4 regions of the Sporosarcina sp. P16b genome follow, and region 4 is predicted to be linked to each of the others. Evidence: riboswitches for the same ligand, from Rfam matches in the RefSeq annotation. Region 4 holds a riboswitch; each other region holds the start of a gene.
The links. A riboswitch is a leader RNA that binds a small molecule or an ion and turns the genes downstream of it on or off. The one in region 4 is predicted to bind S-adenosylmethionine.

Region 1: another riboswitch for S-adenosylmethionine. It lies ahead of metA (homoserine O-acetyltransferase MetA); the one in region 4 lies ahead of CSV77_RS16205 (MFS transporter).
Region 2: another riboswitch for S-adenosylmethionine. It lies ahead of CSV77_RS09765 (methionine biosynthesis PLP-dependent protein); the one in region 4 lies ahead of CSV77_RS16205 (MFS transporter).
Region 3: another riboswitch for S-adenosylmethionine. It lies ahead of CSV77_RS11000 (O-acetylhomoserine aminocarboxypropyltransferase/cysteine synthase family protein); the one in region 4 lies ahead of CSV77_RS16205 (MFS transporter).

What each region holds. Positions count from the first base shown of each region.
Region 1 covers NZ_PDYO01000002.1:495,884-500,714, reverse strand. The annotation lists gene serA (phosphoglycerate dehydrogenase) at 1-864, opposite strand, end outside; gene CSV77_RS05530 (thioredoxin family protein) at 1,483-1,797, shown strand; gene CSV77_RS05525 (AbrB/MazE/SpoVT family DNA-binding domain-containing protein) at 1,921-2,190, opposite strand; SAM riboswitch class I at 2,341-2,447, shown strand; gene metA (homoserine O-acetyltransferase MetA) at 2,541-3,449, shown strand; gene CSV77_RS05515 (YetF domain-containing protein) at 3,516-4,220, shown strand; gene CSV77_RS05510 (HAD family hydrolase) at 4,260-4,831, opposite strand, start outside.
Region 2 covers NZ_PDYO01000006.1:172,677-177,507, reverse strand. The annotation lists gene CSV77_RS09785 (L-lactate permease) at 1-816, shown strand, start outside; gene CSV77_RS09780 (methylated-DNA--[protein]-cysteine S-methyltransferase) at 861-1,370, opposite strand; gene CSV77_RS09775 (DMT family transporter) at 1,390-1,704, opposite strand; gene CSV77_RS09770 (DMT family transporter) at 1,707-2,042, opposite strand; SAM riboswitch class I at 2,200-2,301, shown strand; gene CSV77_RS09765 (methionine biosynthesis PLP-dependent protein) at 2,382-3,512, shown strand; gene CSV77_RS09760 (hypothetical protein) at 3,643-3,825, opposite strand; gene CSV77_RS09755 (type 1 glutamine amidotransferase domain-containing protein) at 4,041-4,556, opposite strand.
Region 3 covers NZ_PDYO01000008.1:89,746-94,576, reverse strand. The annotation lists gene CSV77_RS11005 (glycine betaine uptake BCCT transporter) at 1-964, shown strand, start outside; gene CSV77_RS11000 (O-acetylhomoserine aminocarboxypropyltransferase/cysteine synthase family protein) at 1,012-2,292, opposite strand; SAM riboswitch class I at 2,448-2,551, opposite strand; gene CSV77_RS10995 (sulfite exporter TauE/SafE family protein) at 2,980-3,756, opposite strand; gene CSV77_RS10990 (sulfurtransferase TusA family protein) at 3,814-4,041, opposite strand; gene CSV77_RS10985 (MBL fold metallo-hydrolase) at 4,089-4,831, opposite strand, start outside.
Region 4 covers NZ_PDYO01000027.1:5,800-10,630, reverse strand. The annotation lists gene CSV77_RS16220 (dioxygenase family protein) at 1-554, opposite strand, end outside; gene msrA (peptide-methionine (S)-S-oxide reductase MsrA) at 1,119-1,658, opposite strand; gene CSV77_RS16205 (MFS transporter) at 1,787-3,037, opposite strand; SAM riboswitch class I at 3,158-3,248, opposite strand; gene CSV77_RS16200 (molybdopterin oxidoreductase family protein) at 3,580-4,831, shown strand, end outside.

The DNA.
Region 1 (4,831 bases), on a different contig from region 4:
TGCTTCGAATGTACTTGCACCCAAGTGTGGAGTTGCTATTACTTCAGGTAATGTCAATAATTTGTGGTCAAGGAATGGTTCTTCTTCGAACACATCCAGTGCCGCGCCCGCCACTTTACCAGCAACAATTGCATCGTATAAAGCATCTTCATCAATGATTCCACCGCGTGCACAGTTGATAATTTGTACGCCGTCTTTCATTTTCTCGAATGCTTCTTTGTTGATCATTCTACGTGTTTCTTTAAGTAAAGGCGTATGAACTGTAATGAAATCAGCTACTTCAAGCACTTCATCTACAGTTCCAATTTCTATGCCCAATTTTTTCGCGATATCTTCCGTTAAGTAGGGGTCATACGCCACTACATTCATACGTTGTCCTCTTGCACGTCTTGCAACTTCAGCCCCGATGCGGCCAAGTCCAATAATTCCCAAAGTTTTGTCTTTCAATTCCACGCCAAGGAATGATTTTCTATCCCATTTATTGTTTTTTAACGAGTTGAAAGCTTGAGGGATTTTGCGTGCCATGGACATCATCATTGCAACTGTGTGCTCGGCTGCAGAGTTTGTATTGCCATCCGGCGCATTCACAACGATAATTCCTTTTTCGGTAGCTGCGTCCAAATCGATATTATCGACTCCTACACCTGCACGACCAATGATCTTTAATTGATCAGCTGCTTCCAACAATTCTTTTGTAACTGTTGTCTGACTGCGTACTAGTAATGCATCGAAATCCTTAATACGTTCTTTCAGCTGATCTGGTGTCAGGTCCGTCTCCATTACTATTTCAAAACCTTCTGCCTGTCGTAATGGGAAAATTCCGTCTTCGCTAAGTGGATCACTAATAAGTATTTTAAAAGCCATGATATTCATTCTCTCCTTCAATTGTTTGTAGTGGATTTTTTTGTTGGAAAAGCTAAGTACAATTGATCGTCTATGTAAGTTGCGCGCTACCCCCCTTATAGGTAAAATAAAAAAGCCTTTCATCCCTTACATATAAGTAAGGGGCGAAAAGCTCAATAAACTAACGCGGTACCACCCTTGTTTTGCTGCAATTGCAGCCTTCATTCAGCATGCGTAACGTGCATGTGACGGATCAGCCTACTAAAATGTTCAGCGAATCAATTCGGAAGTGCCCCCAACCTCGGAATTTGCTAACTTTCACCACTGTGTCAGCTCTCTGGAAAATTCTTTTCAGGAAGGTATGTCTTCGTCAAAATTGTTTAGCAACTATTAATTTAGAATTAATCATAACACGTCAAAAACTATTGTCAATTGCTTTTCCAGAAAAAACGAAAAACTGTTAAACGCGAACGGTATTATTGAATTATTTGTGAACGTTCGTGTTTTGGGAGTTAATTATAAAAAAACATCTTGAATTTAACCAAGTGAAAGGAAATAGCATAAGTCGTCTGAAAGGAAGAAATGCAGGAATAAGTGTTATAGTGTGCGTATACTATTCATTTAGAGGAGTGTTGGAAATTGAAAAAGTTAGAATCTCTTGAGCAATTTGAGCAACTTAAACAAGAGGAGAAGGTGATTTTCTTATTCACTGCAGATTGGTGTGCAGATTGCAGAGTAATTGAACCATTCTTGCCGACATTGGAAACAGAATTTGCAGAGTATGAATTTGTTACAATTGATCGTGATGAATTTATAGATTTATGCAGTCAGTTGGATATATTCGGTATTCCTAGCTTCGTAGCATTCAGCGAAGGAACGGAGACAGGTCGTTTTGTCAGTAAGAATCGTAAAACTAAGGAAGAGATCGAAGAGTTTATTAATAGCTTAACGTAATGGAATGGTTGCCGGCGGGAAGATATGTGGCAATTAAACAAAAGGACTGAAGACAACTGCAGAAGTTGTTTTCGGTCCTTTTTATATAAGGAAATTAGCTACAAGAAGCTTTTATGTCGTGTATTACGTGAAATCTTTTAGTTGTTCCATAAGGATTTTAGCGCCTTTTGGACTGATATATATTCCGTTTGACAATAGTTTGTTTTCATCCATCACATCACCCGTGATAAAACACGCTCTGTTGATCTGATATTTTCTCAAAATAATTCTATCGTCTTCTACGAAAATTTCAATCGGGTCGCCCTTATCGATCGACAAAGAATTTCGAAGTTCTTTTGGAATAACAATTCTACCGAGATGATCCACTTTACGAACAATACCTAAAGACTTCATAAGCTCCTCCTCGAAGAAAAGTAGTGGGTAATTTCTATTATACACCAAAACATATCATCTACAATTTACAAAACTTAAATGCGCAGAACAATTTGATAATTCTGCTATACAATTAATTTATTAATGCTATAATAGTCAGTAATTAAATATTTCTTATCAAGAGAAGCTGAGGGATTTGGCCTGATGAAGCTTCAGCAACCTCTGTGCATACAGGAAGGTGCTACCTCCAACAAGATTGTTGTCTTGAGAGATAAGAACGGTGAACGGTCAACCCTCCTTTTCTTATCTAAGAGAAATGAGGGCTTTTTTGTATAGAAATTGTAATAAATGAAAGTCAAGGGGGAAATAGAATGCCGATTAATATACCAAAACATTTACCTGCAGTAGAATTATTGAAAGAAGAAAAAATCTTTATTATGGATGAAGAACGTGCGACAACACAGGATATCCGCCCAATCAATATTTTAATTTTGAACTTGATGCCTGAAAAAGAGAAGACGGAGTTACAATTGCTCCGATTACTTGGTAATACACCTTTACAAGTGAATGTCACATTTCTTAATACAGCTAGCTATGTTTCGAAAAACGTCAGTCAGAATCATTTAGAAACGTTCTATACCACTTTTGAACATGTGAAAAATCGCCGTTTTGATGGCATGATTATCACGGGTGCTCCAATCGAACTTCTACAATTTGAAGATGTAGTCTATTGGAGGGAGTTGGAAGAAATCATGGAATGGACAAAAACGAATGTTACATCTGTCCTCCATATTTGCTGGGGTGCTCAAGCGGCTCTTTATCATCACTACGGAATTGAAAAGTTCGAGTTGCCAAAGAAATGTTTTGGAGTATTCTCACATGATATTACCGATCCGACAGTAAACTTGGCACGTGGATTCAATGATGTATATGTAGCGCCACACTCACGCCATACCGGAGTTTCATTAGAAGAGATAAAGAATCATCCCGATTTGACTCTACTTTCTGCTTCTGAAGAGGCTGGTGCATTCATTGTGATCTCAAATGATGCAAAACATATTATGGTAACTGGACATTTAGAGTATGATGCACACACATTAGGAGATGAATATGCCCGCGATTTAGAAAAAGGTGCGGACATTGATATGCCTGTAAATTATTATCCGAACGATGATCCATCCAAAGAACCTATAAATACTTGGCGTTCCCACACGCATTTATTATTCTCCAATTGGCTCAATTACTATGTCTACCAGAAAACTCCTTATAACTGGAATTAAAGTAATTAGTGTATAAACCTCTATAGTTTGCACATACTCCGACTACTGGAGGTGTATGCAGTGAACATAGATGAATTTTGGCAATTATCCTTTTGGGAAATGACTATGCGAACGGTGATCTCATTTGTTGTGCTGTTGATATTGGCGCGTTTTATGGGGAAAAAACAAGTGTCCCAATTGACTTTCTTTCATTATGTGACAGGTATAACAATCGGTTCAATTGCGGCCAATTTAGCGGGAGAGTCTGAAACGCCATTCTTGAACGGCTTATATGGAATGGTTTTGTGGGCGACGTTGACAATTATTGCCAATTTCTTATCATTCAAATCCATTAAACTCCGCGTATTACTCGATGATAAACCGATGATTGTCATTCAAAACGGAAAGATTTTGGAAGGTTCCATGCGTAAATTACGGTTGAGTTTCAATGATATAAATATGATGCTACGGGAGCAGTCGGTATTTTCGATGAAAGATGTCAATTACGCGATATTCGAAACGAATGGTAATTTAAGTGTCATGCTGAATGCAAGTGAGAAATATGCTACAAAGAAAGATGTCAAAGCACCAGCACCACCGCCAAAATATATTCCGACTGAAATTATTACTAACGGGATAGTAGAAGAGAAAAATATGAGAGAACTTCAATTAACCGACACGTGGCTAACTGAACAGCTAAAAAAACAAGGGATTTCCAAGCCAGAGCATGTTCTCTATGCAGAAATTCAGACAGATGGTAGTTTATATATTAATACATTAAAATCGACTTGACGTGAAGAGCCCTGATTCAATCAGGACTTTTCACGTTTTTTATAAGATTTCCCAATTTCTTTTTTTTGCTACAACGGTAAGTTTTTCATCTGGACGAACTGCTACTGGGCACCCAACCTTCTCTAAGACTGGAAGGTCGGAAATGCTGTCTCCATATGCGAAGCTATTGTCCCAGTCAACAGTTATTCCTTGTAGGGCTTGGTAAATTTGTTCGTTTTTACGTGTACCTTGAATATGTAGGAATGGCCGATCCATTGCAATCTTTTCACCAATAGAAGGGATGTCTGTACCAATAACTTGATCAAATGTCAGGTGACTAGTGACTGCTTTTAAAAAAGGAGTATAAGCACCAGAAACGAGTAGGACATGGTAACCTTCCTTTCGATGTTCTGTCAGTCGATTAATGACTTGTTCATTGAAGTCAGGCATCATTTTATTATGCATACTTTTGAAAAACTCATGTAGTTCTGTCATCGTCAATGAATCCAGGGCTTGTAGATAAAGGCGCATTGAGCGCTCTTTCATAATAGATTCGGGTAGTAATTTTAATTTATAGCGAATATATAGTGGTAATATCGAACGGTAAAAATTTTTATAATACTGCTTGTATG
Region 2 (4,831 bases), on a different contig from region 4:
CTTGTACTTTCAAGAACACTTGAACCCTTCACTGCTTTACTTAAACATTCCGCTGTCACACTCAAATTTGAGAATATATTCGGTTCGGGTATCACAACGGCAACTACACCATTATTCCTGCCCGGTTTCTTCTTTATTGTTGCTTCATTGTTCGGTTATTTATTGTATCGTATGAAACCTTCTGAGTACGTACTTGCTTGGAAGAATTCATTCCACACAGCTGTTACTGCAGGAGTTGCATTAATATTTGCTGTACCAATGATTAAAATATTTTTGAATACTTCATTGGCAGCCGGAAAAGTGGCTGCAGATAGCGCATCTTTGGTCGGTGAAAACATGCCGCTAATTTTAGCTGAAAGCGTTTCCGTCGTAAGCGGAGAGTTTTGGCCAATTGTTGCACCAATTGTCGGTGCGCTCGGCGCATTCATTGCCGGCAGTAACACCTTTAGCAACATGATGTTTTCACTGTTCCAATTTGGCGCAGCAGGTAATATCGGTCTTGATACTGCTCAAGCAGGCATTGTTGTAGCGATGCAGGCAGTCGGCGGCGCTGCCGGAAACATGATTTGCGTGCATAACGTCGTGGCTGCTTCGGCTACAGTCGGTCTGATAGGCAAGGAAGGGCTACTCATACGACGCGTCCTCTTCCCTCTAAGTTATTATCTATTGACTGCAGGTTTCTTGGGAATGGCAATTATTCATGGAATCTTCAATATCTGGCTACTCATTGCAATCATCATTGTTGTTGGTTTTATAATGAAGATGTCCACAGATAAACGTAAGTTGTCTGCAAATATCTTGCGACAGCCATCATAAATAGCAACAATAAAAAAGAGCCTTATGGCTCTTTTTTCATACTGTTATTCATTTATCTTCGTGTGAGTACTTTCAAGCAAAATCAGCTTCGCTTTTTGGTTTCTCCCGTCACGATAGCCTGACAAACTGCCATCTTTCGCAATAACACGGTGACAAGGCACCACAACCATCACAGGATTCTTGCCTATTGCAGATGCTACAGCACGAACAGATGAAGATTTCCCAATCTGTTCCGCAATTTCTGAATAAGTCATAGTTTCACCATACGGTATTCGTTGCAGTGCTTCCCATACTTGCAGTTGAAACGATGTTCCTTTTAAATCAAGTGGTATCACTGAAAAATCTTTCGTTGTACCCGATAAGTACTCCTTCATCTTGCTTATATAGACTCCGAGCTTTGTTTCATCTTCTATTAAGTCAACTGTATCAAACCGGTACGACCAGTCCTTCATACGTTCTACACTATCTTCAGCTAGTCCGGCATAGCACAGTCCCTGTTTTGTAGCAGCTATTGTTACAATCCATTCATTAAAATCAAAATTTGTCCAATAAATCAGTTACGCCACTCCCCTTTCATCCGAACAACTTCAAGCCTACAGCACCGAAAATAATGAGCGATAAAAAGAAGAGACGTTTGATGCTAGCAGATTCTTTGAATATCAAAATCCCCATCAATACGGCTCCTGCCGCTCCTAACCCTGTCCATACCGCATACGCTGTACTCATCTGTATTTCGCGCATAGCAAGAGACAGGAAAACAAAACCAAAACCAAAAATCCCCACAATGAGTAACAGTCTTTTAATTGAACGCTTCTGTAAATAATAATTAATACTCACCACACCGAAAATCTCACCGAGACTGGCAATAACCAAATACACCCAAGCCACTGTCAGCCACCTCCTTCTGTATCGGCTTTTTCATCTGTTGTCAGCTTAATGCCCACTACCCCAATGACGATGAATCCGATGAAGGTCAGCGTAACCCACGTAAAACCTGCTTGAAAGAAGAATATATCCACTAATAGGATTGCAGCGGCACCAGAGCCGGTAAATACAGCGTATACCGTGCCGGCAGGTAATCTTTCACATGCTTTTATAATGAAATAAAAACTCAATACAATCGCCATAACCGTTCCGGTCCATTGCATTACAGTTTCAGAATAACGAAGACCGACTACCCAGAAGATCTCTATAACAGCCGCCAATGCGACATAGCCCCAAGCCAAAATGAAAATCTCCTTTCCATTATGAATAGTATCTATCAGTATAACAAATCTTTTACTGAAACAAAAAAATCAATAACTGATGTTAAAAGGAAACTTGCATCTAGTATATCTGCATGATAGAATAAATCCGTCAACAGTTTTTCCTATATTATGAATATTCTTATCGAGAGAGACGGAGGGATAGGCCCAGCGATGTCTCAGCAACCAGCCATAGGCACGGTGCTAATTCCAAGGGTGACAACCACCTTGAAGATGAGAATACTGTATACACTTGTATGTTCGAGGGCCTATTCGAAAAGAAGAGGTTCTTTTTTATTTTGCCGGGGGGGATGGATATTCATGACAAACAACGGATTAGAAACTAGATTAGTACAACTTGGAAACCACAGTGATGAGAAAACCGGAGCAGTCAATACACCGATATACTTGTCAACAGCATACCACCATGAAGGTCTAGGCAAGTCCACGGGATATGATTACACACGAACAAAAAACCCTACGCGTTCTATCCTAGAGGATGGAATTGCAAACCTAGAATCAGGTGACCAAGGATTTGCATGCAGTTCTGGAATGGCAGCCATTCAACTTATTTTATCTTTATTTAAAACAGGTTCGGAACTATTGGCGCCTGAAGACTTATATGGCGGTACCTATCGCCTGTTTAATCAATATGAAGAAACGTATAATATTAAGACGCGTTACTTATCGTTCGATGATGTTTCAGAAGTCGAGCAAGCGATTACTGATCGTACAAAAGCGATCTTCTTGGAAACGCCTACAAATCCATTAATGCAAAACATAGCCATCAGTACGTATGCGGAATTGGCTAAAAAACATGATTTATTGCTAATTGTCGACAATACGTTTTTAACACCTTATTTCCAGCGGCCAATTGAGGAAGGCGCAGATATTGTCATTCATAGCGCAACGAAATATATCGGTGGACATAATGATGTGCTTGCAGGTCTAGTCGTGGCAAAAGGTGAGGATTTATGCGAACGTCTATTTACCAATCATAATGCGATTGGAGCTACATTGTCTCCTCTTGATTCATGGCTTGTCGTACGCGGTCTAAAAACTTTGCATTTACGCATGAAACAGCATGATGCAAATGCGAAAATGATGGTCTCTTATTTAGAACAAGAACCTCTTATTGCCGACGTGCTCTACGCTGGAATCGGTGGTATGTTATCATTCCGAGTACAAAATAGTGAGTGGGTCGGGCCATTCCTTGAAAATATGAACTTAATTTCATTCGCCGAGAGTTTGGGCGGTGTGGAAAGCTTCATTACGTATCCGACTACACAGACGCATATGGATATCCCATTAGAAGAACGTAATCGTCGTGGAGTAGACGACCGTTTGCTCCGTTTCTCAGTGGGAGTAGAAGATGTAGAAGATTTGATTGCGGATGTAAAACAAGCCCTTTATGCTGCAAAAGAAGTAGTAGAAGGCGTAAAAGTTCAATAATAGTAAACAATACAACTCGAACAGTCAATTTAACTATGACAGTTCGAGTTATTTTAATTCATTTATAGCAAGACACGACCGATTGAATCTATACAAAAAAGCATCCAATTATATTGAATGCTTTTCTTTATTAATGAGCTTGATGCCATTTTTTCTTTTCACTCGCATAGACGACCGCTGCCGGTGCTGCGATAAACGTAAGCGCCGCCATTCCGGCGAACATACCCGCCAGTTCTTTACTTCCAAAGGAAAATCCAGTTGCTGCACCTAATACAATTCCTGCTAATACCGCCAACGCAACAATCTTATACATGTTAGACCCCCGACCTTTCATTTGTAAGACGCGATCGTCTCTCTGATTTATTCGTTGCTTTTATCATACTCTCATTGAGAACCTTTTTCAAGTACAATTGAGAATCTTTTTCAATGTTTGTTAACATGTACTATTATCGTATGTTGTAAGCAGTAGTTTAATGTGCAAGAAACAAAAAAACGTCAAGGCTTTTACACCTTGACGTTCAAATTTTTTTATTCTTCTAGTAGTTTTAATGATTCACGATTAAAGGCTGGAAGATCATCAGGTGTACGGCTTGTTACAAGTTGATTCTGACAGACTACGACTTCTTTGTCAGCGTATTTTGCACCCGCATACTCCATGTCTACGCGAATGGACGTATATCCCGTTGCATCGCGTCCTTCAAGTGATTTTGCTGTTATGAGCAATTGTGGACCATGACAAATTGCAAATACAGGTTTTTTTGCATCCATAAATTCTTTGACAAACTTTACGAAACGATCATCTGCACGTAAAATATCCGGTGAAAATCCACCTGGAATAAACAATGCGTCATAATCTGACGATTTGACGTCAGCAATTGCTCTATCAATTTTCACTTTAGTATTTTCTTTCATACCCGTTACTTCTGATCCTGCTTCCGCACCGATCACTTCTACTTCATGTCCAGCTTCTTTATAAGCAGCAGCTGGTTTCAAGTATTCCGAGTCCTCGAACATATCTCCAAGTACTGTTGCAATTTTAGCCATAATGCTTACCACTCCTTATATGATGTTCTATAAATACTATTCCACATTATAAAGAGACTAAACATTATCACCCGAGATCTAGTTCCCCTTCAGCCGCCAAGTGAGTTATCATATTACTAGTTAATAAATATCTTTGTAGCTGAGTAGAGTCCTCCCCTACTCGTATAATTATGTCTACATGGGGGCACATATATAGTACAGAGCTGTATGTAGGGATGACTTCTTAAAAACGAATGAACAGGTTTTTTAACCGTAAATACTAAATAAAGGGGATG
Region 3 (4,831 bases), on a different contig from region 4:
TCGCGTAGACGGAAAGCTCGGGACAGTCATTGACGTCTTCGCTATTTTTGCCACTGTTTTCGGTGTGGCGACATCACTTGGATTTGGAGCTGTCCAAATCAACGCCGGACTCAACTACTTATTTGGTATATCAATCGGCTTCTGGTCCCAGTTCTTTATCATTGCAGTGGTAACGGTTTTATTCCTTGCATCCGCATGGAGTGGACTTGGTAAAGGGATTAAAATTTTATCTAATGCCAATATGTTTTTGGCATTGGCATTGTTAGTTTTCATTATTGCGCTCGGACCCACATTATTGATTTTCAACATGTTCACTGATTCCATCGGTGGCTATTTGGAAAATCTCATTCGTATGAGTTTCCGAACCGCACCACTTACCCCGGAAAATCGTGCTTGGCTCAATGGTTGGACTCTATTCTACTGGTCTTGGTGGATAGCTTGGGCACCATTTGTCGGGATGTTCATTGCCCGCGTATCAAAAGGTAGAACGATTCGCGAGTTTATGATTGGCGTACTAGTTGTTCCTACTGTGCTCAGTATGATCTGGTTCACAGCATTTGGGACGACAGCAATCGAAACGCAAAAAGCTGGCATCATCGACTTGGCTGCGAGTGCAACTGAATTGACGATCTTTGAAATGTTCAGCGAATTACCTTTATCATTCATCATATCGATCATTGCAATCTTATTGATTACATCGTTCTTTATCACATCAGCAGATTCAGCTACATTTGTACTCGGCATGCAGTCGTCATACGGTTCATTGACTCCACCGAATAATTTGAAAGTGATATGGGGCGTCATTCAATCTGCCATCGCCATTATTCTATTATATGTTGGAGGATTGGATGCACTGCAAAACGTCATCATTATTGCCGCTTTGCCATTCTCAATCATACTCATTATGATGGTTGTTTCGCTGTTCAAATCACTCAAAGATGAGAAAAATCGAATACAACGATAGTAAAGAAAAGAACACCGTCGCAAATGCGACGGTGTTCTTTATATATATTAGTTTGCTGCTTTTTCGATGGCTTGTTTCAAATCTGCAATAATATCCTCTGCTGACTCCAACCCTACAGATAAGCGGATTAGCTCTTCGCTAACGCCTGAGTCTTTCAAATCTTCCACAGACAACTGCTGATGAGTTGTGGATGCCGGATGAATGATTAATGACTTCGCATCTCCCACATTCGCTACATGAGACCAAATTTCTACATTGTCGATTACTTGTCTTCCTGCATCGCGTCCACCTTTGATACCGAATACGATAATTGAACCATAGCCGTTTTTCAAATATTTATTTGCTAGTTCCGCTGTTGGATGATCTTCTAGGCCAGTATAGGTCACCCATTCTACTGCTGGGTGTTCTTGCAAGAATGCCGCGACTTTTTGTGCATTTTCATTGTGGCGTGGTACGCGTAAATGAAGGGTTTCCAAACCTTGTAACAAGTTGAATGCACTATCCGGTGATAGACAAGGGCCGAAGTCTCTCAACAATTGTACGCGCAGTTTCGTTGTAAAAGCTGCAGCGGCTGTATCGATTCCGTAACGTAAGCCATGATAGGATTCGTCCGGCTCTGTAAAGCCTGGGAATCTCCCTTGCGTCCAATCGAATTTCCCTGCATCCACAGCTACACCACCGATGGTCGTACCGTGTCCGCCAATCCATTTCGTCGCTGAGTGGATCACTACATCTGCACCGTACTCGATAGGATTTGATCCATAAGGAGACGGGAATGTATTATCTACTAGCAATGGGATTCCATTGTCATGTGCGATGTTCGCAACAGCTTCCACGTCAAGAACTTGCAAACTTGGGTTACCAATTGTTTCTGCAAACAACGCTTTCGTTTTATCCGTAATAGCTGCTTCAAAGTTCTTTGGATCGGACGCATCAACAAACTTCACGTTGATGCCATAGCGTGGTAATGTCACAGCAAATAAGTTATATGTGCCACCGTAGAGATTGCTGGCTGCAACGATTTCATCGCCCGCTTCAGCGATGTTCATAATAGAGAAAGCAATCGCCGCCATTCCAGAAGACAATGCCACTGCAGCTGTTCCACCTTCTAACTGTGCGACACGCTCTTCAAAGACAGCTACTGTCGGGTTCGTAATTCTTGTATAGATATTGCCGGCTTCTTTCAAGGCGAATAAGTTTTGTGCGTGCTCCGTGTCTCTGAATACATAAGAAGTCGTACGATGAATCGGCAAGGCACGTGAGCCTGTTTCTGGATCCGGCTTTTGCCCTCCGTGTAATAATATCGTTTCTGGCTGTAAATTCGTCATAACCATTCCCCTTTTTTATGTATTGATGGAACACCGAAACTCCTCGGACAACTTCCTCCTAGAACTAGACAAGAAAAACACAAGAGGACGATTCGCTAAGTACAGAAAAAGCCATCTTCCATAATAAGAAGAGGGCTCTGCTTTCGCTCATTCCTCCCTTATCTTCCAAACTATTGAAAGTTTGTAGGAAGTAGCACCTTTGCTTTCGCCGGTTGCCGGGCATCACAGGGCCTAATCCCTCCGCCTCTCTTGATAAGAGTATGTCTATTCGTTTTCCATCGTTGAAAAATAGTATACGGCTATTCCTAGTCTATTGCAAGGTAATTTAATTGAATGTTTTGAAATCCGTATTACTTTTAATACATTTGATTAAATTAAGTAAAGTGAAGGCACCGTTGATCAGCGTTCCAGGCGGACGCTTTCCCATGGGCCCGCGGTGAGCCAACTAGGTCGCAAGCTCCCTTTAGTTGTCTCACCTGTCGGGCTGATCCATCGGGAGTCGCCGCCTTCCACGCTGATCAACTAGTTTACTATGCCAATTGTAGTTACGTATAAAGACTTCCATATTTACTAAACTGGAGCCACCTGCCAGAGTAGAAGTGAATTTAATGATTTTTCCACTTATGACTTCACACAAAAAATCACCAGCACAAGTTCATTGAACGATGTGCTGGCGGTTGTGATTGGTTAGAATATGTCCCACCATATTTTCACAGCGGAAGCCATGATGAGTACGGCTAGAATGCTTTGTAGTACTTTGGTGTTTACTATCCGGCTCACTTTTACACCGATCGGAGCGGCAATGATGCTAGCGATAATCAGAACAACAGCTGGTCCATAGGGTACTTGGCCTGTTAAGAGCTTGCCTGATGCCGAGCCCACCGATGACAACAGCGTAATTGCTAGGGATGTAGCAATCGTGACGCGTGTGGGGATTTTTAGTATCACGAGCATAATCGGTACCACGATAAATGCGCCGCCAGCTCCGACGATTCCAGCCGCCAAGCCGACGATAAAGGCTGCACTTGAAGCAATGAAGCGATTGAATGTAATCTCATCGATCGGCTGATTGTCGAGTCCTTTTTTTGGTATAAACATCATAATAGCCGCCATGACGGCTAGAATACCGTAGATTACGTTGACGGTAGCTTCTGAAAGCATACTAGACCCAGCACCGCCAAGTACACTGCCGACTAATACACTGATTCCCATATAAAGGACGAGTGGCTTCAAGATCAGATTACTCTTTCTATACGCTAAAACACCTGAAAGTGATGCAAAGAAAACTTCCACTGCAGTAATTCCGGCTACTTCATGTGGTGTAAATGCAGCAAAACCAAGTAATGCAGGAATAAATAGCAACATTGGATATTTGACAATTGCGCCACCGATTCCAATCATACCGGAAAGGAATGAGCCGACGAATCCAATGAGGAAGATCGTGATAATAAATGGAATTGTCATGATGTCCTCCCTTCTTCCCGACGTAAGAGGGAGACAGCCATTCCCTCTATCCTTAGTTTAACCTTTTTGGATCCAGAATTTAAAGACATCAGACTCTTGTTGCTGATCTTTTATTTCATGATTGCCAGAAGCAGCCCATGCTGTCAGGTCGGATACTGATCCTTTATCTGTCGTATGAATCTCAAGAACTTCTCCTGTTTGCATATCCTTCATTGCTTTCTTTGCCCGTACGATTGGCATTGGACATGCCAGGCCTTTTGCATCTAAAAATGTTGTTGTATTCATATATACCTTCTCCTTTAAATTTTTTTCATATGAATTAAATTACCTATTTACCGTACCGCACAGCGATTCGGGCCAATCTCCATCTCGCGTTGCGTTTCCTCGTCAGGCTGGATTTTCCCCATGTTCGTCTGGCGGATTTCCTGATACGCGTTAGGCTGTGGAGGCAAGTTCCCCGCGACTAACTCTCTAAACTCTTTTTCATCCTCAATGTTCAAGCCGTGATTTTGCTCATACAATACGCCGAGCTTCTCCGACACGCTACCGTCTTCATTCAACTCGTCTATAATCATGAAGTGAGCTGGTAAGACAGTTAAATCCTTCGACAATTCTTTATAGCGGCTATACAATGACTCACGCAAGTCGCCTACCCAATCTTCTGCTAAACCTGCTAAATCAGGACGTCCAATCGAATCAATGAACAAAATATCACCTGTCATCAAATAACTGTCGTCTACGATAAATGAAGTCGAACCAATGGTGTGTCCTGGCGAATAAAGCGCTTGAATATCGATTCTCGTATCACCTATCTGAATGGACATATCGCCTTCTAATGCAGCATATTCAAATACTACCTCTTCGGCATCTTTCGGTGGCAGCCAATACGTTGCACCCGTAGTTTTTGCGATCTGCCGACCACCTGAAATATGATCCGCATGCAAGTGAGTATCGAATACGTTTGTAATCTTCACACCGCGCTGCTCAGCAAAGTCCGTGAACACATTTGTCATACGTGTAGCATCAATGATTGCTGCTTCTCCACCCGACATGACCATGTAGGAAAGACATCCTT
Region 4 (4,831 bases):
GTAGGACCGTTTGTTGGAATGGGATAAGGGGTTGGTAGAATAGTTTTCACTTCAAAGTTTCCATTTTCATCCGTATAGAAGTGACCTCTTAGATTATATTTTGGCGCAACTGAGTCAAATGCAGAGTAAGTAGCATCTGAATCATTTTGCCACATTTCAACTTTGACATTGCCAAGTGCTTCGCCATCAACATTGCTTACATTCCCTTTGAAATACAATACATCCCCTGCTTCATTAGGTCGTTGCGTCAACACAATTGGTTTTTCACCTTCTGCTTTGAGCAATGGAGTTCCTTCAATAAAATAAGGCCCTAAAAGTGATGGTTGTGTACCAGGCATCTCAGTATACATTGCACGCAACACATGTGTCTCTAGGAATACATCTGCAAATAGGGGTAGTTCTCCAGTACGCCCTAAACGATCTGCCCAGTTCACGAAGTTTGTATATTCTTCATGATTAAGTTCTGCTTCTTCCAGAAATGCTTGGATATGTTTAATGAATAAGTCAAATACTTCTACAACGCGATCATTTTTTTTAACAGCTTCTTTTTGCATAATTAAATTCCCCCTAATTAGTTGTTATACTAACATTTTCACTTAGCCTTAACAAAATACTATCTTACTGTTATAAGTTCGTGAAAAGTTAGAATATTTAATCTACACTTTCATCTTATTCCAATGGAAAACCGAAATCAATATACTTTTAGGACTGACTATATCCGATTATTAGATCTATTAGTACTAATTCTTGCTTTTTAATTAACGTCATCCAGTAGACATTATCAATACAGATTAATAATAGTACTAAATCAGTTTTAGGTTTCATATAGGTCAAAAAAAGATAAAAGGCAATTACTAAAAAGTATCTGCTTGAGACATACATTGTTGTTTCCATAAATACTTACTCCAAAAATGGATTGCTAACAATCTTCTATGCTGTATATTTTATTTAATTAGATAATATAAGAAAGGAACTTAATAAAGGGAAGACTTCTTCACTAAGGAGTAAAAAGTAGTTATCGTGCTTATTAAAAGATACTGTTGTACGAATATCACTTATTAATCCCCCATTTCAAAAAAAGGACGAGCGTTCTATGAATACGCTCGTCCTTCTTACCATTATGGTGATTTACTCCAGTGCTCAATGATGAATTCATTGCGCCCTGAACGTGCACGGTTATCTTTGTAATGTTCTTGTTCTTTTATATAATAATCTTGATGGTATTCTTCTGCCCGATAGAATGTTTCTGCGGGGCGGATGGGTGTAACGATAGGTTTTGTGAAAATACCACTTGCAGCTAGGTCAGCTTTTGATTTTTTGGCGGCTTCCCGTTGTGCCTCTGTGTAATAAAAGATAGCGGTAGTGTACGATGAGCCGCGATCGTGAAATTGACCTTCTGCGTCTGTCGGATCAATTTGTTGCCAGTATACTTCAAGCAACTTCTCATATGGGAATAAGGCAGGATCAAATGTGATTTCAACGACTTCCACATGACCGGATGTACCTTTTTTCACGTCGTCATACGTTGGATTATCCAGATGTCCGCCCATATATCCTGACACGACGTCTTGGACACCTGGCCATTCTTTAAACGGTTTCACCATGCACCAAAAACATCCTCCAGCAAATGCAGCCTTTTCAACATTTTGTTCAACCATTGACAACATCTCCTTTTTTATGAAAGCGCGTGCCCAAATCCACTTGTCTAGTAGAGGCGTACACAACCTGTTTGTGATTTAAAAGTCCTTCTTATACTATATCATTGACCGCCTATTCGATGGTAGTTTCACGAGGTTACTAGCAAAGCTTTCTCCTGCATTTTTCTACTTTCTTCTTCCGGTATACGAATGAATTTTACAATGATTGCACTCACTAAGTAGAGACCACTGAAAATCCACACGACCCCTTCCGCTCCAACAAGCCCGATAAACGTTAAGGCGATCGCTGGTGCTACGAATGTTGATAAACCCGCGGAAAAATTCAACACGGACATTGCCGCGCCTTTATCTTCACCCGCCACAGAAGGTACCAATGCACCGATCGGAACGTAGCCCGCTACCAAACCACCCCAAATGAAACCGACAATGCTTGTCGCAACAATGCTACCATTTGTAATCACCGGTATATAGAACAGAAGTGGCGTGAATATTGCACATCCGACTCCACCAAACCAAATGATCGTGTTTTTCCAACCGAATTTGTCTCCAATGAAGCCGAACACTAAATTAAAGATAATATTTCCTAAGAAAAATGTTCCCCATAATTGCAGCCAAGCAGTTGTTTCAATGCCATGTTGTGCCATATGCATGGGTAGGAAAACTGGGAATCCATAAACACTTAAGCTATTGATAACGCGGACAACCCCACCCGCAGCAACTCTCGGGTTTGATTTTAAAATGGTAATACCTTTCAATAATTCTTTGACTGCTTCTTTTTTGTTCGCTAGTTTTTTCTTTTCAAACTTGTCTTTATTGATAACTAAAGCTAAAACCGCACCTAGACTTACCCAGAAAATAGATGTCCACATTGTATTGATGTAACCGAGATATTGGATCGCAACACTTGAATACCACGCACCAAGAACCATCATTCCCGCACAAAATACAAACCAGAACCAACCAACAGCAGAACTCAATTTATTTTGCGGTGTCTTATAAATGACCCATGTCAAGAAAGAATAAGCAAATAACGGATAACCAAAACCTTTAATGAAATAAGTTAAAAGCATGATCGGGTAATTCATCGTAGAGAAACCGTATGTAATAAACCCTGCCGTACCGATAATATAGACGGCTAATCCGATGGCCATTGTACGTTTCGGTCCAAAAACATCTACACAGACGCCTGAAAACCAAGATGACAGTGCGATCGAGATTCCATATACTGTGAATATAGCAGCCGATTGCTGAATCGTTAATCCGCTTTCAATTAAGAATGGGCTTAACCAACCAGCTTCAATTCCATCTCCCATCATAAACAACATCACACCAAAAAAGCCCCAACCTAAGTTTTTCGTGATTCCAATTCTCTCCAACACATCAGTGCCCTCCATTCATATCCGTTTTGTAATGTCTTTACAAAACAAAAAAACTTTCTGTAAAAAAACAGAAAGAGTCGTTGGTATTCATCGCTAGCGCAATATAAATATGCATTCCTCTTTCTATCTTTCAAGCTACGCTTGCTGGATTTGGCACAATTATGTTGCCGAAGTTTCATAGGGCCAGTCCCTCAACTTCTCTCGATAGAAAAATAATATGAAATTAGTAGAATATAATAAAAACAGACCTAATGAACTCACTGTACAGAATATTTAATTTTAAGTCAACCAGTTATTGAAACTTTCTAAATATACTGCCATAGTATGATATACTAATTAGCAAAATCATTTGTTTATATCAAATCTATAAGTGAGCGCTTTTCACTAAAATTGGGATAACCCGAATTCATTCTTTTGGGATGCGCATCCCTTTAGAATAACGGAATTTCAAAATTGTTAATCACTATTTGATTTAGGTACTTTAGCAATGTAAGGATTTCATATTATATTTAAATATTATTCCCGTAGAAAGGACTTGTATAATGCAATCGTATATTGATGTAGAAAATGGTATCGTCCCCTCGGTTTGTTCTCTGGATTGTCCAGACCAATGTGGACTGTTGATTCATAAAGAAGATGGTAAAATCATTAAAATTGAAGGTGATCCCGAACATCCAATCACAAAAGGAAGTATTTGCAACAAAGTTCGGCATATGGCTGAACGGATTTACGATCAAAATCGGATTACTACTCCATTGAAACGTATTGGGGAAAAAGGCGATGGGCAATTCGTTCCAATCAGTTGGCAAGAAGCCATTACAACTATTACAAATGAGTGGAAAAAATTAATTTCTGAAGAAGGGCCAGAATCAATTCTTCCCTATAGTTTCTATGCAAATATGGGGAAACTTAGTTCTAAAGGGATGGATCGCCGTTTCTTCAACCGCCTGGGTTCGAGCCAACTGGACCGAACCATTTGTTCAGTCGCTGGTGAAGCCGGCTACAATTACACGATGGGTGGGCGTTATGGAACGGATCCGGAAGAGATGAAGGATACGAAACTATTTGTTTTTTGGGGCATCAATGCCGTCAGTACGAATATGCACCAAATTATGATTGCGCAAAAAGCGAAAAAGAGCGGCGCTAAAGTTATCGTCATTGACGTCCATAAAAACCAAACTGGGCGCATGGCTGACTGGTTCATTCCCATTCTTCCGGGAACTGACGGAGCGCTTGCACTCGGAATTATGCATATTCTTTATAAAGAAAAGCTAGTCAATCAAGCATTTTTGGAGCAGTATACAATCGGCCATGAAGCGCTCGGTGAACATGTAAAATACTACGATCCCCAAATGGTTTCCACCATCACAGGCGTGCCGGAGAAAGATATCTATGAACTAGCACGGATGTATGGGACTGTCTCCCCTTCCATGATTCGCATTGGCAATGGGTTGCAGCATCATGATAATGGCGGCATGATAGTCCGGACTATCTCTTGCTTGCCTGCATTGACAGGGCAGTGGGAATTAAAAGGCGGCGGGGCGGTTAAATCAAATTCGGACTATTTGACACATAATATCGCCGCACTAGAACGTCCTGAACTTCAGGAGAAACCAACGCGTAAATTCAATATGAATTTGTTGGGACAAGTATTACTGGAGGAACAACAGCCGGTTCGCTCTTTGTATGTCTATAATAGCAACCCCGCTGTTGTCGCACCAGATGCCAATAAAGTACAGGAAGGCTTGGCGCGTAAGGACTTGTTTACAGTGGTTCATGATTTGTTCTTGACAG